One region of the Corallincola platygyrae genome, then DNA from elsewhere that is predicted to be linked to it. Evidence: predicted binding sites of a transcription regulator. Region 1 holds the regulator's gene; the other holds the start of a gene.

Region 1 (8,799 bases):
ACTGACTCTCGAGGTAACCTGTGTCGAACCGAATGCTCGACCGATATATCTAATACCAACCCGAATAAGAATATGCGGATTGGTATAACCTTAGCACGGCTACAGGCTTCAGAAACAAAAAAGCCCCGCATCACGCGAGGCCTTTTTCAAGCAGCTTAGCTTACTCAGCTACGATGCTTACGTATTTACGGTTCTTAGGACCTTTAACTTCGAACTGAACTTTACCGTTAGCAGTTGCGAACAATGTGTGGTCTTTACCGATACCTACGTTAGTGCCTGCGTGGAACTTAGTACCACGCTGACGAACGATGATGTTGCCAGCCAATACTGACTCGCCACCGAAACGCTTAACGCCAAGACGCTTACTTTCTGAATCGCGTCCGTTTCGGGTACTACCACCTGCCTTTTTATGTGCCATCTGACTCTACTCCTGAAACTTAAGCACTGATGCCAGTGATTTTGACTTCAGTGAACCACTGACGGTGGCCCATCTGCTTACGAGAGTGCTTACGACGACGGAACTTAACGATCTTGATCTTAGCGCCACGACCGTGAGTTACGACTTCAGCAGTAATTTTACTGCCATCAACGTAAGGTGCACCCACCTTGATATCTTCACCGTTGGCAACCATCAACACTTTGTCGAATTCGACAGTAGCGCCGGTCTCTGCGTTCAGCTTTTCTAAGCGAACGGTTTGCCCCTCGGCTACACGGTGTTGCTTACCGCCACTTTGGAAAACCGCGTACATGATTTAACTCCGCTGGTATGCGTGCCTCGACAATCTAATACAGGCCGACAGACACGATTTACTATTCACAATAGGGCGCGCATTCTACTGAAAAGTTTTTAACCGATCAAGGCAAATTTCAGTTTACTGTTGTGTTACTCATGTGTGCCGGAATCGTTATCACATCAGACTGTTTTAGCACATAAATAAAGGCTAGAATCTGCTGCTTTGAAATGGACATTCATGCCCAGCCGCTAAAAATAAACTATTACTCTCAGGAACGAAATGAATCTCGAGCAAATTCGGCAACTTGCCGAAGAAGACATGCAGCAGGTCAACCACGCCATTATGGAGCAATTGGACTCCGATGTTGCCCTGATTAACCAACTCGGCTTCTATATAGTTAACAGCGGCGGTAAGCGACTGCGTCCCCTTCTGACTACATTGGCTGCTCGTGCGCTTGGCTATGAGGGCGAAAAACACCGTGTTTTAGCGGCCATTATCGAGTTTATCCACACTGCGACCTTACTTCATGATGATGTCGTGGATGAATCCACTATGCGTCGCGGCCGCAAAACAGCAAACGCCATGTTTGGTGATCAGGCCAGCGTCTTGGTTGGCGACTTCCTGTATACACGCGCTTTCCAAATGATGGTGACCTTGGATTCGATGCAAGTCATGCACGTATTGGCAGATGCCACCAATGTTATAGCCGAAGGGGAAGTCATGCAGTTAATGAACTGCAACGACCCGGATACAGATGAAGCACGCTACATGGAAGTCATCTACTGTAAGACGGCCAAGCTGTTTGAAGCTGCCACTCACTTAGCAGCAGAACTGGCTGACGAACCAGACACGATAAAAACAGCGATGGCCGATTATGGCCGTTATCTGGGCACGGCATTCCAATTAGTCGATGACTTGCTTGACTACACTGCGGATGCGGATGCACTGGGTAAGAACCTGGGTGACGATTTGGCAGAGGGTAAACCCACCCTCCCCCTTATTAGGGCAATGCAAGTTGGCACAGACGCACAGCGCAAGATAATCCGAGATGCGATTGAGCATGGTGCAGACCCAGCGCAATTGCCGAATATCGTTGCCGCCATTGAATCAACAGATGCGTTTGCCTATACCCGCCTGCGCGCTGATGAAGAAGCCGCAAAAGCGGTCGCTGCACTCGAACACTTGCCTGACAGCGATTACAAAGGTGCGTTGATAGCGCTGGCACGAATAGCGGTACAACGCGACCACTAGTCTTTTGCTGCTCACATAGAAAAGGCGCCGATTGGCGCCTTTTTTTATTGCCTCACAGAATGATTAACCTGCGAATTCAATACCTTTCTGGATATCACCCTGGAGTGTATCCATCATGCCTTCCAGTGCGGTTTGCTCAAATGCACTGACATCACCATATGGCAGTACAGCTTCTACACCTTCTGGACCCAGCTTAACTGGTTGAGCGAAGAACTTGGTGTGCTCACCAGGGCCTTCAACATAGGCGCACTCAACAACGGCTTCGCCTTGCATCGCTTTAACCAGCGACAAACAGAAGCGTGCAGCCGCCTGGCCCATAGAAAGGGTTGCAGAGCCGCCGCCAGCTTTGGCTTCAACTACCTCAGTACCAGCGTTCTGAATACGGTCAGTCAGCGCTGCGATCTCTTCGTCGCTGAAATCCAGACCAAGCTGAGACAGCAATGGCAGAATGGTGACACCACTGTGACCACCGATCACGTTAATATTTACTTCTTCTGGATTCAGGCCCTTGGCTTCAGCAATAAAGGCTTCAGCACGGATCACATCCAGTGTTGTAACACCGAACAGTTTTTTGGGATCGTAAACGCCCGCTTTTTTCAGCACTTCAGCAGCAATTGCTACCGTGGTGTTTACAGGGTTAGTGATGATACCGACGCAGGCTTTAGGGCACTGTTCAGCAATGGCTTCAACCAGGGTCTTAACGATACCCGCGTTAAAGTTAAACAGGTCCGCACGGTCCATGCCCGGTTTACGCGGTACACCTGCTGGGATTAATACAATGTCGGCACCTGTCAGTGCCTGATTCAGACCGTCCTGGCCATAACCTTCAATCGCTACTTGGGTAGGAATATGACTCAGATCCTTTGCCACGCCAGGCGTTACAGGAGCGATGTCATACAGGGCCAGCTCAGAACCAGCTGGAAGTTGTGTTTTCAATAACAAAGAGAGTGCCTGGCCGATACCGCCAGCAGCACCTAATACAGCGACTTTCATTGTGGGTTCCCTTCTTTATGGAGAATCTTAGGAGACTTTAGCTTTTCCGCCCCCATGGGAGCTGAAAAAACGATAAAACAAGGAGGTAGAAAATACAATCAATGTCACACTACCGAGATCACGGATTGAACCCGTAACAAATAGTGCGCAAAGTGCGTAAACCTTGGCTGCCAACGATTATTTTGCAGTCAGCGTTCCGCTCTTGCAGAGAAGTGCAATTTTATGCAGAATGAGTGCATAATTTTTGAATGGTAGTCATTTGAGTAATGAATTACGGTAAACAGGAAGACTTGGTACGCTCGTTCAAGAACCTGTTGAAAGAAGAGTGCTTCGGATCCCAAGGGGAAATTGTCAAAGCGCTGCAGCAGCAGGGCTTCGCCAACATCAACCAATCCAAAGTCTCCCGAATGCTCAGTAAGTTTGGTGCAGTGCGCACACGCAACGCCAAACAAGAGATGGTCTACTGCTTGCCAATCGAGCTCGGTGTTCCCACCACTTCCAGTCAGCTTAAGAACCTAGTTCTCGATATCGACTACAACGAAGTTGCTATTGTTATCCGCACCAGCCCTGGCGCAGCACAGCTAATAGCCCGACTACTCGATTCTTTGGGCAAAGCCGAAGGTATTTTGGGTACAATCGCCGGTGACGACACCATCTTTATCACCCCGACCAGCATTAAAGAGATGGACAAAACTGTGGGTGCAGTGAAGAACCTGTTCGCTTTCTCCAGCTAATCACCAATCAAGTATTTAGGTCAGGCCACAAACCGCTGTTCTGTTAAGCACCCCTGTGGCCCGCTTCGCTTTAATCTCTCTTCTATCAGACGTGGCCCCAACCACTTATCCTGGCACCAATCCGGAGCCAACAGAGTCGGTGGTCTGGCATGGGCCGAGATACGGTGAAACACCACGTTAGCCGGTGTGCGCTGAATCATTTCAGCTGCAATATCTGCGTAACTCTCCTGATCGATGGTCGGCATTCGCCCAGCACGCCAAGCCTTTGCCATCACGCTACCTTCCACAATATGCAGGGGATGTAGCTTTAAGCCATCAACCCCGACATCCAATACCTTGTTCAGCGTGTCCAGCGAATCAAGTTTGGTTTCACCAGGTAGTCCGGCAATCAAGTGAGTACATACTTTCAGGCCGCGCTGTTGGGCCCGCTCGACGGTGTCACAATAGGCAGCAAATTCATGGCCACGGTTAATGCGTTTCAGCGTTTGATCATTCGCCGTCTGCAACCCCAACTCCAACCAGATCTCCTGCCCTTGCGATTGGTAGTCGACAAGCATATCTAACACGCCGTCGGGCACACAATCTGGCCGCGTGCCGACGCACAATCCGACGATATTCTGTGCCGCCAACGCCTCATCATATAGGCGTTGCAATTGCTTCTGCTCACCATAGGTGCTGGTGTACGCCTGAAAGTACGCCAAATATGCATCTGCTTTACGCTTTAACTCGTGCTCCCTTACCACCAACTGCTGTTCAATTGTCTGAATTTTCGCCGACTCATCAACAAAAGACGCCACATTACAGAAGGTACAGCCACCCCGCCCGAGGGTGCCATCACGGTTCGGGCAACTGAAATTACCATGCAAGGACAGCTTTCTGACCTTGTGGCCAAAGCGCTGCTTCAGGTAATGACCAAAGCTGTGAAATAAAGGTGTTTGCATAGCGGCGACATTTTAGTCAGCCAATGAGGAAAAACCCTGCTTGGGATCAAGCAGGGTGATATTCAATAGCCTATCTACAGCAGTCGGTGTGACTTAATAGCCTGCGGCCTGACCATCCTTGCGGGATTCTGACGCACCGTAATACACACCCGACTCGAGATCCCGCATGATCGCCTGATAGCCACCGTACGGTCCCGACGCTTCCTGCAACGTGTGTCCCATCTGAACCAATGCACGTCGGGTATGGGCAGAAAAGCCATTCTCAAGGCTAACGTAACCGCCGTCTGTCATCTGCTCGCCGGTTGGTTGACTGGAGCCGGTATGAAGAATACGTGGTGCATCCCCAGCTTCCTGCAGATTCATACCAAAATCGATCATGTTGATAAGGATTTGAGCATGCATCTGCGGCTGAGTCGCGCCTCCCATCACACCATAACTCATCCATGGCTTACCTTCTTTGGTGACAAAGGCGGGAATAATGGTGTGGAAGGGGCGCTTACCGGGCTCATAGCTATTGAAGTGACCAGGTTCCAGGGTAAACATTTGGCCGCGATCCTGAAGCACAAAGCCCAGCTCCGGAGGTGTCATGCCTGAGCCCATACCACGATAGTTACTCTGGATCAGCGATACCATATTGCCTTCACTGTCAGCTGTCGTCAGATAGATGGTATCGCCGTGATACAGTGCCGGATTACCCGCATCCAGCCGTTTGGCAGCCTTGTTAACATCGATCAGCTTTGCGCGTTCTTTGGCGTACGCCTTAGATATCAACCCTGAGACAGGAAGTTCGTTAAAAGCCGGATCGGCATAGAATTTTGCGCGGTCCTCAAATGCTAATTTTTTCGCTTCAACAAACAGGTGCACATACTCGGGACTATCGAATCCCATTTTGGCAATGTCGTAGGGCTCCAGGATATTCAGGATCTGCAGTGCAGCAATGCCCTGCCCGTTTGGTGGCAATTCCCAAAGATCGTAGCCTCGATAGTTAGTCGACACTGGGGCTACCCAGTCAGAGGTGTGTGTTGCCAGATCTTCATAGCTGAGGAAACCGTCGTTCTGCTTCATATAAGCAGCGATTTTGACTGCGATGTCTCCTTTGTAGAATGCATCACGGCCACCTTTAGCGATCGCTCGATAGGTAGAAGCCAGTGCTGGATTTTTAAAGATCTCACCTTTCTCGGGCATTTTTCCATTAGGCATAAACACCTGAGCGAACCCGGGATACTTTGATAAGCGCGGCCCACTGCGCTGCATGTAATAAGCGATCAGCTCACTGACAGGAAAACCGTTTTCAGCGTACCTGATGGCGGGCGCCAGTAACTTATCCATCGGCAACTTGCCGAACTTGCCATGCAGCTCATACCAGCCATCGACAGTGCCGGGTACTGATACAGGTAATGGACCATATGGCGGTAAGTAGTCTATGCCAAGGGATTGAAGGTGTTCGAGGGTCAAAGATTTAGGCGAGCGACCAGAGGCATTCAAACCATGTAGACGCTGACTTTTTGCATCCCACACAATGGCAAACAGGTCGCCACCAATACCACAACCGGTAGGTTCTACTAATCCCAACAATGCATTCGCAGCAATAGCTGCATCAACTGCACTACCACCTTGCTTGAGCACATCTAACGCGACCTGGGTCGCCAGCGGCTGGCTGGTCGCCGCCATACCGTGTTGAGCAATCACTTCAGAACGACTGGCAAAGTGGGCGCCGGAGATCCTATCGTAGGCAAAGGTGTTGAGTGAGAAAAGACAGCTCAAAGCAAGCAGCCAGATACGCATGGTTATCCCTCTAACGATCTAATTCTAATCGAGTATCTGGCAGCTGTTTATGAGATGCAATAGGCGATGTTCGCAACTGCAACGGACCTAGCGTACCTGATGTAGGAAGTGCATATGCTTCTCATACTGGTCAATCATGTCACTGATTACCTGGTCTTTGCTCCACCCCATGATGTCGTAGTCCTGACCACCTTCCAGCAGAAACACCTCCGCCCTGAAGTACTTGCGCGCTTCCTCATCTTCGTTGTCCATCAGGAAGCTGGGCTGAAGGTAGGATTTGGGCCTCACTCGGTACAAAAAGTCCTGCTCCTCACCATGAAACACTGCCAACTTGGCATCAAACTTATCTTCGACCACTTCAATGCGCGCATCTACACCGTGTTTGTTCAACTCTTCAGAGACAGCATTCATCGCAGGCAAAACCACATCATTGATAAATTGCGCGACATTTTTACGTCGTGGCAGATGGACCAGGTTCTTAAGCCGTCGCTCCCAACCAAGTAGGCTGTTATCAGTGCGTGGTGGATGAATAACCTGTTCCGAACTGAACCGTTTGGTGGCATCAATTCGCAGCGCTTTGAGCAAACCGTATCCGGCGATCATCAGCACAATGCAGAAAGGAAGCGCGCTGGCAATGGTGGCGGTCTGCAGTGCGCCAAGACCCCCAGCCAAGAGTAGAGCAATCGCTACCACCCCTTCCATCGATGCCCAGTAAACGCGCTGCCATACTGGGGTTTTATCAGTACCACCAGACGCCAGCATATCCACCACCATAGAACCGGAGTCAGACGAGGTAACAAAAAATACCACTACCATCACGATGGCAATAACAGACAAAAACGAAGAAAAGGGAAAGGATTCAAGGAACTTAAATAATGCCAAAGACACATCCTGATTAACCACATCTGCCAGGCCATCGGCCGTGCCATGCATAATCATATCGATAGAGGTATTACCAAACACCGTCATCCACAGGAAGGTAAAGCCTGTTGGCACAAACAGCACACCAATTACAAACTCACGGATGGTACGGCCACGGGAGATGCGGGCGATAAACATGCCGACAAAAGGCGACCAGGACAGCCACCAGCCCCAATACAGCAGGGTCCACCCCCCCAGCCAATCAGTCGGCTCATACGCAAACATATTGAAGGTTTTATTGACGATATCGGACAGGTAACCACCCGTATTCTGAATATACATCTGCAGCAACAAAACCGTGGGCCCCAGCAACAACACCATGCCCACCAAGGCCACCGCCAAAGTCAGATTAATCTCAGACAGGCGACGAATACCTTTGTCCAATCCGGTTGCCACAGATATCGCCGCCAACCCCGAGATCACAACAATCAGGATCACCTGCACCGTCTGATTTACCGGAGTATCAAATAGATAGTGCAGGCCAGAGTTAACCTGCAACACGCCATATCCCAGTGAAGTGGCAACGCCAAATACGGTGCCCAGAATGGCAAAAACGTCGACAGCATGGCCGATAGGACCATAGATCCTGTCACCTATCAGCGGATACAGCGCAGAACGCAGTGTTAATGGCAGACCATGGCGGTAACCGAAATAAGCAAGGATCAGTGCTACCAGCGCATAAATACCCCAGGCATGCAGTCCCCAATGAAAGAAGGTCAGCTTCATCGCCTCACGAGCGGCATCAACCGTTCCCGGGTCTCCTACAGGCGGAGAAAGATAATGCATCACCGGTTCGGCCACACCAAAAAACATCAGGCCAATCCCCATGCCGGCGGAAAACAGCATGGCAAACCAGGAGGTATGACTAAACTCTGGTTCGGCGTGATCAGGGCCCAGCTTGATATCTCCCAAACGACTGATGCCCAAATAGGCCACAGTCACCAGGATCACACCAACCGCAGCGACATAGAACCAGCTTGCGTTGGTAACAATGGCGCCCTGCATCTCTGAAATCTTGATATTGGCATGCTCAGGAAACAGCACCGCATATCCAACAATCAGAGCAACCAACAGCGTTGCGGCATAAAAGACAGGAGGATTAATTTTAGTTTGAAGACGAAACCGAGAATCGGATTCAGACATGAAGCCACCAGTTTGTGGGCGAGAAGAGTGCATCAGACTAGATGCGGCGAGTAGAACAAAGTCTAGCAGAGCAGCGGGATACTTAGTTTGTTTAAGAATAAGTTGCGGTTAGAAGGCTAAGTCGCACTTCCTGAACACAGCGTGCACCGCGAAGCGTAGTGGGTATCGCCGCTCCTATACATTGGCATGCCCCACGAAGAGTTTTGGGTACCATGTATTCGGGGTATACGACCGCCAAGGATGGCGGAAATGCCGAAAATGCAAGAGCAATTTTCGGCCGTACTTCCTGAACATCGC
Region 2 (8,799 bases), on a different contig from region 1:
AGTTTGGAGTCGCCATTTGCTTCTGGCGTGAAGCGGATAGGATCTTCACCACCCTCACCAGAGTTACTCTTACCACCAATTCGGTTCATTGCCATCGCAAGGGTAGTGTGTGCTTCCCAAGAGATAGAACCAAACGACATGGCGCCTGTCGCAAAACGCTTGAAGATGTTTTCTGCCGGCTCAACTTCACTCAATGGAATTGAGGTTCGGTCAGATTTCAGCTTCATCAGACCACGCAGAGTAAATGCTTCGGTGCTCTGGTCATCGACATTCTTTGCGTATTCCTGGAACAGCGATTTGTCGTTCTGAGACGTTGCGTGTTGCAGCAAACGAATAGTTGTTGGGTTAAACAGATGGCGTTCACCATCCTTACGCCATGCGTATTCACCACCTGATTTCAACAGGTCGTCAACGTGGATGCGATCTGCCGATGGGAAACCTTCACGGTGGTTTGCCAACGCTTCTTTAGCGATCTCGTTGACACCTATACCCTGGATACGGCTAACGGTACCGGTGAAGTACTTTTCAATGACGTCGCTGTTTACACCCAGCGCTTCGAAGATCTGCGCGCCTTGATAAGACTGCAGAGTAGAGATACCCATCTTCGAGAAGATCTTCAGCAAGCCACTATTAACAGCTTTGATGTACTTACCAAATACTTCTTGATCAGACAGTTCGCTCTTAATCACGCCAGCATTGCGCAGCTCGAGTAGTGTCTCAAGTGCAAGGTAAGGGTTAACAGCTGATGCGCCGTAGCCAATCAGCGTTGCAAAGTGGTGAGTCTCACGTACGTCACCAGATTCAACAATGATGTCGGCTTTTGTACGCAGGCCTTCACGGATCAGGTAGTGGTGAACAGCAGATGTGATCAGCAGTGATGGGATCGCTGCATGATCTGTGTCGGTCGCGCGGTCACTCAGGATGATGATGGAATAACCGTCTTCAACTGCATCTTTTGCATATCGACATACACGGTCGATAGCTTTTTCTAACTCACCTTCAGCTCCGGTTGCTGGGAATACTGTGTCCAGCGTTTTGGCTTGGAAGTGATTGTGGTCGATATGCTTGAGCTTCATCAGTTGCTCGTTAAGCAGTACCGGTTGTTTGATTTCAACCTTGTGGCAGTGCAGAGGTGTTTCTGCCAATAGGTTTTGGTTGCCACCCACGTAGGTTTGCAGTGACATCACCATCTCTTCACGGATGGGGTCGATAGGTGGGTTGGTTACCTGCGCAAACAGTTGCTTGAAATAGTTGGACAAGTTTTGCGGCTTGTCTGAGAGCACTGCAAGCGGGCTGTCGGTACCCATGGCACCCAATGGTTCTTTGGCTGTGCCTACCATAGGCGCGAGGATCAAATTCAAATCTTCGTTGGTATAGCCAAACGCTTGCTGACGCTTGCGTAAATCATCCATTACCGGCTGTGCAACACTTGCCGCTGGCGTTGGCAGGTCATCAAGAACAATCTTATTTTCGTCTAGCCACTTTCCGTACGGCTGACGCGAGCAGATATCTGCTTTAACTTCGTCGTCAGAAATAATACGACCTTGTTCAAGGTCGGCGATAAAGATCTTACCAGGCTGCAATCGGCCTTTTTGAACAACCTTTGACTGGTCAACAATCAACGCGCCCGTTTCTGAGCCCATTACCACGATGCCGTCGTCTGTTACTAGGTAGCGAGAAGGGCGAAGACCGTTACGGTCAAGCGTTGCACCAATCACGTTACCGTCAGTGAAGCTGATAGACGCTGGGCCATCCCACGGTTCCATGATGCAACTGTAGTACTCGTAGAAAGCACGTTTAACCGGATCCATGTCGGTCTGGCTTTGCCACGCTTCTGGCACAACCATCATCATAACCTGAGCGAGAGGGCGACCACTTAGTACGAGCAGTTCAACGGCCATATCCAGGTTGGCTGAGTCAGAGTTACTGCGGTTACATATTGGCAACAGCATGTCCATCTCGGCCTGACTGAAGTTCACTGAATCAAACAGTGCTTCACGTGCTGCCATCCAGTTGACGTTGCCTTTAACCGTGTTGATTTCACCGTTATGAGACATGTAGCGGAAAGGTTGTGCACGACGCCAGGCAGGGAACGTGTTGGTAGAAAAACGGGAGTGGAACATCGCCAGTGAGCTGGTAACGTCAGGGTTTTGAAGATCCAGGTAGTACTTGCGTACCTGAGCCGTTGTCAGCTGACCTTTATAAACGATAGTCCGTGTAGAGAGAGAGGCGATGTAACAGTCATCTTTCTCTTTTACCACGTTATTGTTGAGCGTATGACCCGTATACTTACGCAATACAAACAGCTTACGTTCGAATTCTTGCTGGCTGAGGTCTGCAGGCTTTTCGATAAATACCTGCTCAGTCGTTGGCTCAGTATCAAGTGCCGCTTGACCGAGGCTTGAATTGTCACGTGGTACAGGACGATAACCTAGCAGTGTCATACCCAATTTTTGAATGTTCTGGTTAAGAACGTTACGACACTTAGCTGCTTCTTGTACGTTGGGTGGGAAAAATACCATACCAACGCCGTACTCGCCTTTTTCGGGCAGTGTAAAGCCAAGTTTTGTTGACTCAGCTTTAAAGAAATCATGGGGGATCTGAATAAGAATACCGGCGCCGTCACCACTATGAACGTCACAGCCCGTGCCGCCACGGTGCTCCATGCAGGTAAGCATGGTGAGTGCGTTTTCAATAATATCGTGCGACTTTTCACCTTTCAGGCTGGCAACAAAGCCGATACCACAACTGTCATGCTCGAAATCCGAGCGATAAAGGCCAGTAGATTGTTTGCTACTAGTGGTCATCTAACACTTCCTATATCGGGGTGCGTTTCTGTTAACGGGATGCACCTGTTTTCATTGGATCGGGCAATTACGCATCAGCGTCTACTTCTTCGAGTAACCGGGCGAGTGTTAACGCACTTCGGTGCCTGATCGATCCCTCTGTGGCCCACACCACCAACCATTTCCTAGCGACAGGGAAGCTGAGGCGATTGTGTAATTATTCAACACAACACAGATTTTATGTGGGCCGAACCGCTGTTTATACCATCATCCGATGCATATTTCTCGCTTTTTATTCAAAAAAAATGCATGAATATTGAGTTATTGAGGTGGGGTATTCATTTTTACTGAGGCGTTAGTCAACAGATGAAGAGTGGAAACAACCTTCGAATTTTCTTTTAAAAATGACTGACTAACCATGATTCAGCGCAGGGAAACAGTTAGAATTCATCCCTTGAAAAGTAACCAATACCAGCCAGTCGGAGTGCACCATGCCGTCGTTTGACATCGTATCTGAAGTAGATGCCGTTGAAGTAAAGAATTCTGTTGATAATGCCAATAGAGAGTTGAGTACACGTTTCGATTTTCGAAATGTTGAAGCCAGTTTTGAGCTAAAGGAGCTGGTCGTAACTTTGAAAGCGGAAGCAGAGTTTCAGCTTCAACAGATGGAGGACATTCTCCGCAGTGCAATGGTTAAACGCAGCGTAGATCCAAAAGCAATCAAAGTGGATGAAAAAGATATCCATACCGGCAAAACCTTTAGCCGTAACATTCGCTTTCAACAGGGCATAGAGCAGGTGCTTTCAAAAAAGATCGTAAAAATGATCAAGGATAAGAAGATGAAAGTGCAGGCGTCTATTCAAGGTGAGAAGTTGAGGGTGACCGGCAAGAAACGTGATGATCTGCAGGGCGTCATGGCGATGCTAAAAGCAGCAGAGCTGGAACAACCCCTGCAGTTCAATAACTTCCGAGATTAAACAGACTTAGAAGCTAAACTGGTTCCCCTACAATAATCGAGTATAAGAATGCCCAATAAACGTCCCGTCTATATCCCTTACGCAGGACCAATCTTGCTGGAAACCGCACTGTTAAATAAAGGCAGTGGATTTTCTGAGGAGGAGCGCAAAGAGTTCAATCTGGAAGGATTGGTTCCTAACGCGATTGAAACTATCGAAGAGCAGAGTGAGCGCGCATATCATCAGTTCACTGCGTTTGAATCTGACATAGATAAGCACATTTATCTGAGAAATATTCAGGACACTAACGAGACACTGTTTTATCGACTGGTGGCTGACCATATCACTGAGATGATGCCGATTATCTACACCCCAACCGTTGGGCATGCGTGCGAGCAGTTTTCTCGCAACTATCGCCGAGCTCGAGGTTTGTTTATCAGCTACCCCGACAGAGAGCGCATCGAGGACATTCTTAACAACTCCATACGCCACAATGTGAAGGTCATTGTTATCACCGATGGTGAGCGTATTTTGGGATTGGGTGACCAGGGCATTGGTGGCATGGGCATTCCGATTGGCAAGCTGAGCCTATATACCGCATGTGGCGGTATCAGCCCGGCTTATACATTGCCGTTGGTGCTGGACGTGGGTACCAATAATCCAAACCTGATAGATGATCCCATGTACTTGGGTTGGCGCCATCCACGCATAACGGGTGACGAATACTACCAGTTTGTTGATGATGTGATGGAAGCGATCAAGGTGCGTTGGCCTGAAGCGCTTGTGCAATTCGAGGACTTCGCTCAGAAGAACGCAATGCCGGTACTTGAGCGTTATAAAGACAAGGTTTGCTGCTTTAATGATGATATCCAAGGTACGGCTGCTGTAACCGTCGGCTCCTTGCTTGCAGCTTGCCGCGCTGCCGGAACGACGCTGCGCTCGCAAAAAATCGTGTTTTTGGGGGCTGGTTCTGCGGGTTGCGGTATTGCTGAAGCGATCATTGCTCAAATGGTCGCTGAGGGTATCAGTGAGGAGCAAGCACGTTCACAGGTGTTTATGGTTGACCGTTGGGGCCTACTTCAGGAGGGAATGCCGAACTTGCTTGCTTTCCAACAGAAGCTGACTCAAACCACCACAGCGACCGCAGACTGGGAAGTCGAGGGAAGTAATGTATCTTTGTTAGATGTGGTGAAGAATGCGGCACCCAGTGTACTGATTGGTGTTTCGGGTGTACCAGGCTTGTTCACCGAAGAGGTGATCAAAGAGATGCACAAGCAGTGTGCTCGTCCCATAGTCTTGCCTCTATCAAACCCAACCAGTCGTGTTGAGGGTAGGCCAGTTGATATCCTCAATTGGACCAATGGTGAAGCACTGGTTGCAACAGGGAGTCCTTTCGCACCAGTAACTCTGGGTGATCGGAAAATAGACATTGCGCAATGCAACAATAGCTATATCTTCCCCGGAATTGGATTAGGTGCGTTGGCGTGCGGCGCCAACCGAATTACCGACAATATGCTAATGGCCTCAAGTCGTGCTCTTGCAGATATGTCGCCACTCGCTATTCATGGTGAAGGTCCATTGTTGCCGCCCATGGAGGATGTGCAGCAGGTCAGTAAGCATATTGCTTTTCAGGTGGCTCTGGCGGCAATGGAGGATGGCGTAGCAACACAGGTTGATCATGAAACGCTAGAAAATGCGATACAGCAGAGTTTCTGGCAGCCTGAATACCGACGTTACAAACGAACATCGTTTTAATAGTAAAAAGCCCGGCAATAGCCGGGCTTACTGTCTTAATATTGGATGCTCCTAGCTCATGCTTCCCAGCAAACCGTCTTACCCGTCATCATCCTTAGCTTTGGTAGATAAGCTTGTTCGATGTCACCTCGTTTGATTTTGAGCGTGGGTGTGAGCAATTCATTTTCGATTGTCCATTCGTCCTTCGCTACAAACACACCAGATAGCCTTTCGTGAGGCTCAAGTTGGGCATTAATGCTTTCTAGAGTTTGATTAATGCTGGCCTCAATTTTTTCGTTTGAGAGAGATTCTGCCGCTGGACTGAGGACCGTTACCGCAATGGGCTGCGGTAATAGGGTACCCATCACGCAGATCTGTTCGAAAAGGTCGTTAACAGCGAGTTTGGATTCGATAGGAACTGGCGCGATGTATTTGCCTTTTTCTGTCTTAAACAGCTCCTTCACGCGACCAGTTATTCTGAATGCGTTGAGGGCCTCGTTGTACTCTCCTTTGTCGCCTGTTTTAAAGAAGCCGTCTTCAGTAAAGCTTTCTTCAGTCAGTGCGGGGTCCTGATAGTATTCCTGAAACAAGCCTGGACTACTTATGAGGACTTCTCCCTGTTCAGAGATTTTCATCTCGGTCCCGTCCAGCGGGACACCGATTGTGCCAATTCTCGCTTCGTCAAAAGGCAGGTTGCTGCACGATAACCCGCCAGTTTCCGTCATTCCCCAACCCTCAGAGATATTCATCCCCAATCGTTTGTACCATTTTAAAATTTCAGGCGAAATTGGAGCAGAACCTGAGCCAAAAACCCTTACCTGGTCGAGGCCTAGCGTGCGACGGATCTTTCTTGCGACTAAATTACCAATCACGGGTAAAGAAAGAAGGATAGATAACTTCTTAGGTGTAACCCGCGCGTGAATGTTTGAAAGGAACTTGCTCCACAACCTTGGAACAGACAGGAAAAATGTGGGTTGTGCGCGATTTATATCGAATATGAATGTATCGAGCGATTCGACAAAATAGACGGTGCAGCCCGCATATAGGCTTGGTCCTTCAATAACACCACGCTCAGTAATATGAGCCAAAGGCAAATAGGATACGACACGATCCGATTCTGTCACGCCGAGCGTATCCTGCGTTTGTTTGCTGGCGTAGTGATAGGCACCAAAACTCATCACTACGCCTTTTGGTGTTCCTGTACTGCCAGAGGTATAAATGATCGACATGACGTCATTTTCATCTGGATCATTCAGACTCTCTATAGGTGCTGAAGCATCAAGAAACTTATACCACTGCAATTTAGTCATTACCGTTGGGTAAGGCATTGAAAGGGTTTGCAGTGCGAGTTCGCCAGAGTCATTCAGAACGTTAGAAAGCGCATCGGTGCTATCTAGTTTACCTATTATCAGAAGTTTTGATTCGCTATGGGAAAGCACATGGCGTATCGTTTTTTCCCCGGCGGTAGGGTAGATGGGTACGGAGATCATCCCCGCTGCCATGATCGCCCAATCAGTAATAAACCACTCTGCACAATTCTTAGCCATCAATGCGATACGGTCGCCGGGTTTTAATCCGAGCGATTGAAAACCGCCTGCTAAACGTCTTACCTGGTCGAAGACTCCAGACCAGGTAAAGTCTTTCACTTGGCCATCGACAGGTTGGCGCAGGTAGATTTTGTCTGGGGTTAATTCTGTCCGTCTCTCTAATTCTGAAATCGGCATTCTCATTGGGAATCGTTAACCTCATGCGTATAGATGTCGGTAGTTGTGAGTGACAGTTATGTAAACAATGTCACGACATATTAAACTGTTAGCAATTCAGATGACTGAAGTGAGTTTTGGTTCCAGCAGCCTGTGGTACACAAACAGGTTTTGTTTTAGTGCTGTTTGTTCCAAATTATGGTTTAAACCATTGGAAGTGGGATAACTAAGCATGAAATTTAATCAATTTTTGTGTGCTTTATCGTGCCTTTTGCTTTTCATTACCGCAGCAAAGGCAGCTACGTTAGAACTTTGGTTTGAGAAGTATGAGGCAAAACCAGTCTTTGACGATCTGGCTATCAAGTTTCAACAAGAGACCGGCATTAACCTAAAAAGCCAGCATATGCCAACCGGAGATTTAAAAGCAGCCATCATACAAGGTGTTAGTGAGGATAAGGGGCCCGACATCGTTTTTGCCCCGTCTGACTTTATCGGCAACCATGCTTTGTTAAAACTCTCTGAAGTCGACCAAGTCGAGCTTACCAAGGGTATTAAACCCGAAGCGATGGCCAGCGTAACTGAAAAAGGCAGTGTTTATGGGGTACCTTTGCTTTTCGGCAACCACTTGCTTCTTTATTACAACAAAAGGTTTGTAGAAAGCCCCGCAACCACGTGGCAAGAGTTACTGTCGCAGCGAAAGGATATAGAAGGTAAAGGCACCAATCTGATTAGTTGGAAACCGATGGAAATGTACTGGCTTATCCCGTTTTTGACGGCATTTGATGGGAGGCCAGTAGATGGTGACAAGGTGACGCTTAATACCCCGGAGTTTAAGAAAGGCTTGGCATTTTACCGAGAACAGGTCGATGCAGGACTGATCAACATGCGTTGTAGCTATGAGTGTGTTTATGATCATTTTCTTCAGGGACAATACGCATACACAATCAACGGTGATTGGGCTTACCGAGCCATGAAAGCAAGTTTGGGGGATGATTTTGGCGTGGCCGTATTACCTTCGGTGGAAGGCAGAGATATGACGCCGATGACATCATCGATCGCGCTTATGTTTCCTGGCAATAGCCTGGGAGGAGAAGCAAACAAGCAGATCAACATGTTCGTTCAATTTATGTTGCGCCCAGAAAACCTTATTCATCTGCATGAAATGAGTGGCATGATGCCGTCTCAATCAGAGACGTACGACGAGCTTGAACAGAAGTACAGCGCAGATCCTAATATGCAGGCTTTCTTTCAACAAATGAAACACACTATTCCGATGCCGCCTACGCCTCAAATGTCAGCTGCCTGGATAGGCATGGCAAAAGGCGTATCGGTTTACATGCGTAAAAAGGCGTCATTGGATGATTCAGGTAAACTCATGCAAGTGCATGCAGAGCGTGAATTAGCACGTCAATTGAGAGCAGAATAGACAGTTTTGAAACAAGAAAACCAGAAACAGCCACATCTCAGCCGGACGCTGGTGATAGTGATCGCGGCGTTCGCGCTCATACCAGCGCTCATATTAAGTGGTGCTTTTGTATATACGTTAAATAAAACCCTGATCGAAGACAGTGAGCTGCAAGCCGAATTACAGGCAAAAGCCGTTGGCGATCTGGTTGTTTC

Evidence for each region. Region 1 encodes ArgR, which controls arginine synthesis, uptake and breakdown. Its sites were predicted from a motif close to ANTGAATANNTATTCANT; they were not measured.
Region 2: gltB (glutamate synthase large subunit) is a predicted target of ArgR. The motif match lies at 2,995-3,012, and genes of this name have one in related genera.

What each region holds. Positions count from the first base shown of each region.
Region 1 covers NZ_BAABLI010000008.1:499,782-508,580, reverse strand. Annotated here, with positions in the region: gene rpmA (50S ribosomal protein L27) at 161-418, opposite strand; gene rplU (50S ribosomal protein L21) at 438-749, opposite strand; gene ispB (octaprenyl diphosphate synthase) at 1,014-1,985, shown strand; gene mdh (malate dehydrogenase) at 2,049-2,978, opposite strand; gene argR (transcriptional regulator ArgR) at 3,245-3,712, shown strand; gene mnmL (tRNA modification radical SAM protein MnmL/YtqA) at 3,733-4,653, opposite strand; gene ggt (gamma-glutamyltransferase) at 4,747-6,438, opposite strand; gene ABEA14_RS07645 (BCCT family transporter) at 6,526-8,502, opposite strand.
Region 2 covers NZ_BAABLI010000014.1:241,122-249,920, reverse strand. Annotated here, with positions in the region: gene gltB (glutamate synthase large subunit) at 1-2,807, opposite strand, end outside; gene ABEA14_RS12390 (YajQ family cyclic di-GMP-binding protein) at 3,278-3,763, shown strand; gene ABEA14_RS12385 (NAD-dependent malic enzyme) at 3,812-5,497, shown strand; gene ABEA14_RS12380 (AMP-binding protein) at 5,554-7,200, opposite strand; gene ABEA14_RS12375 (sugar ABC transporter substrate-binding protein) at 7,412-8,605, shown strand; gene ABEA14_RS12370 (sensor histidine kinase) at 8,612-8,799, shown strand, end outside.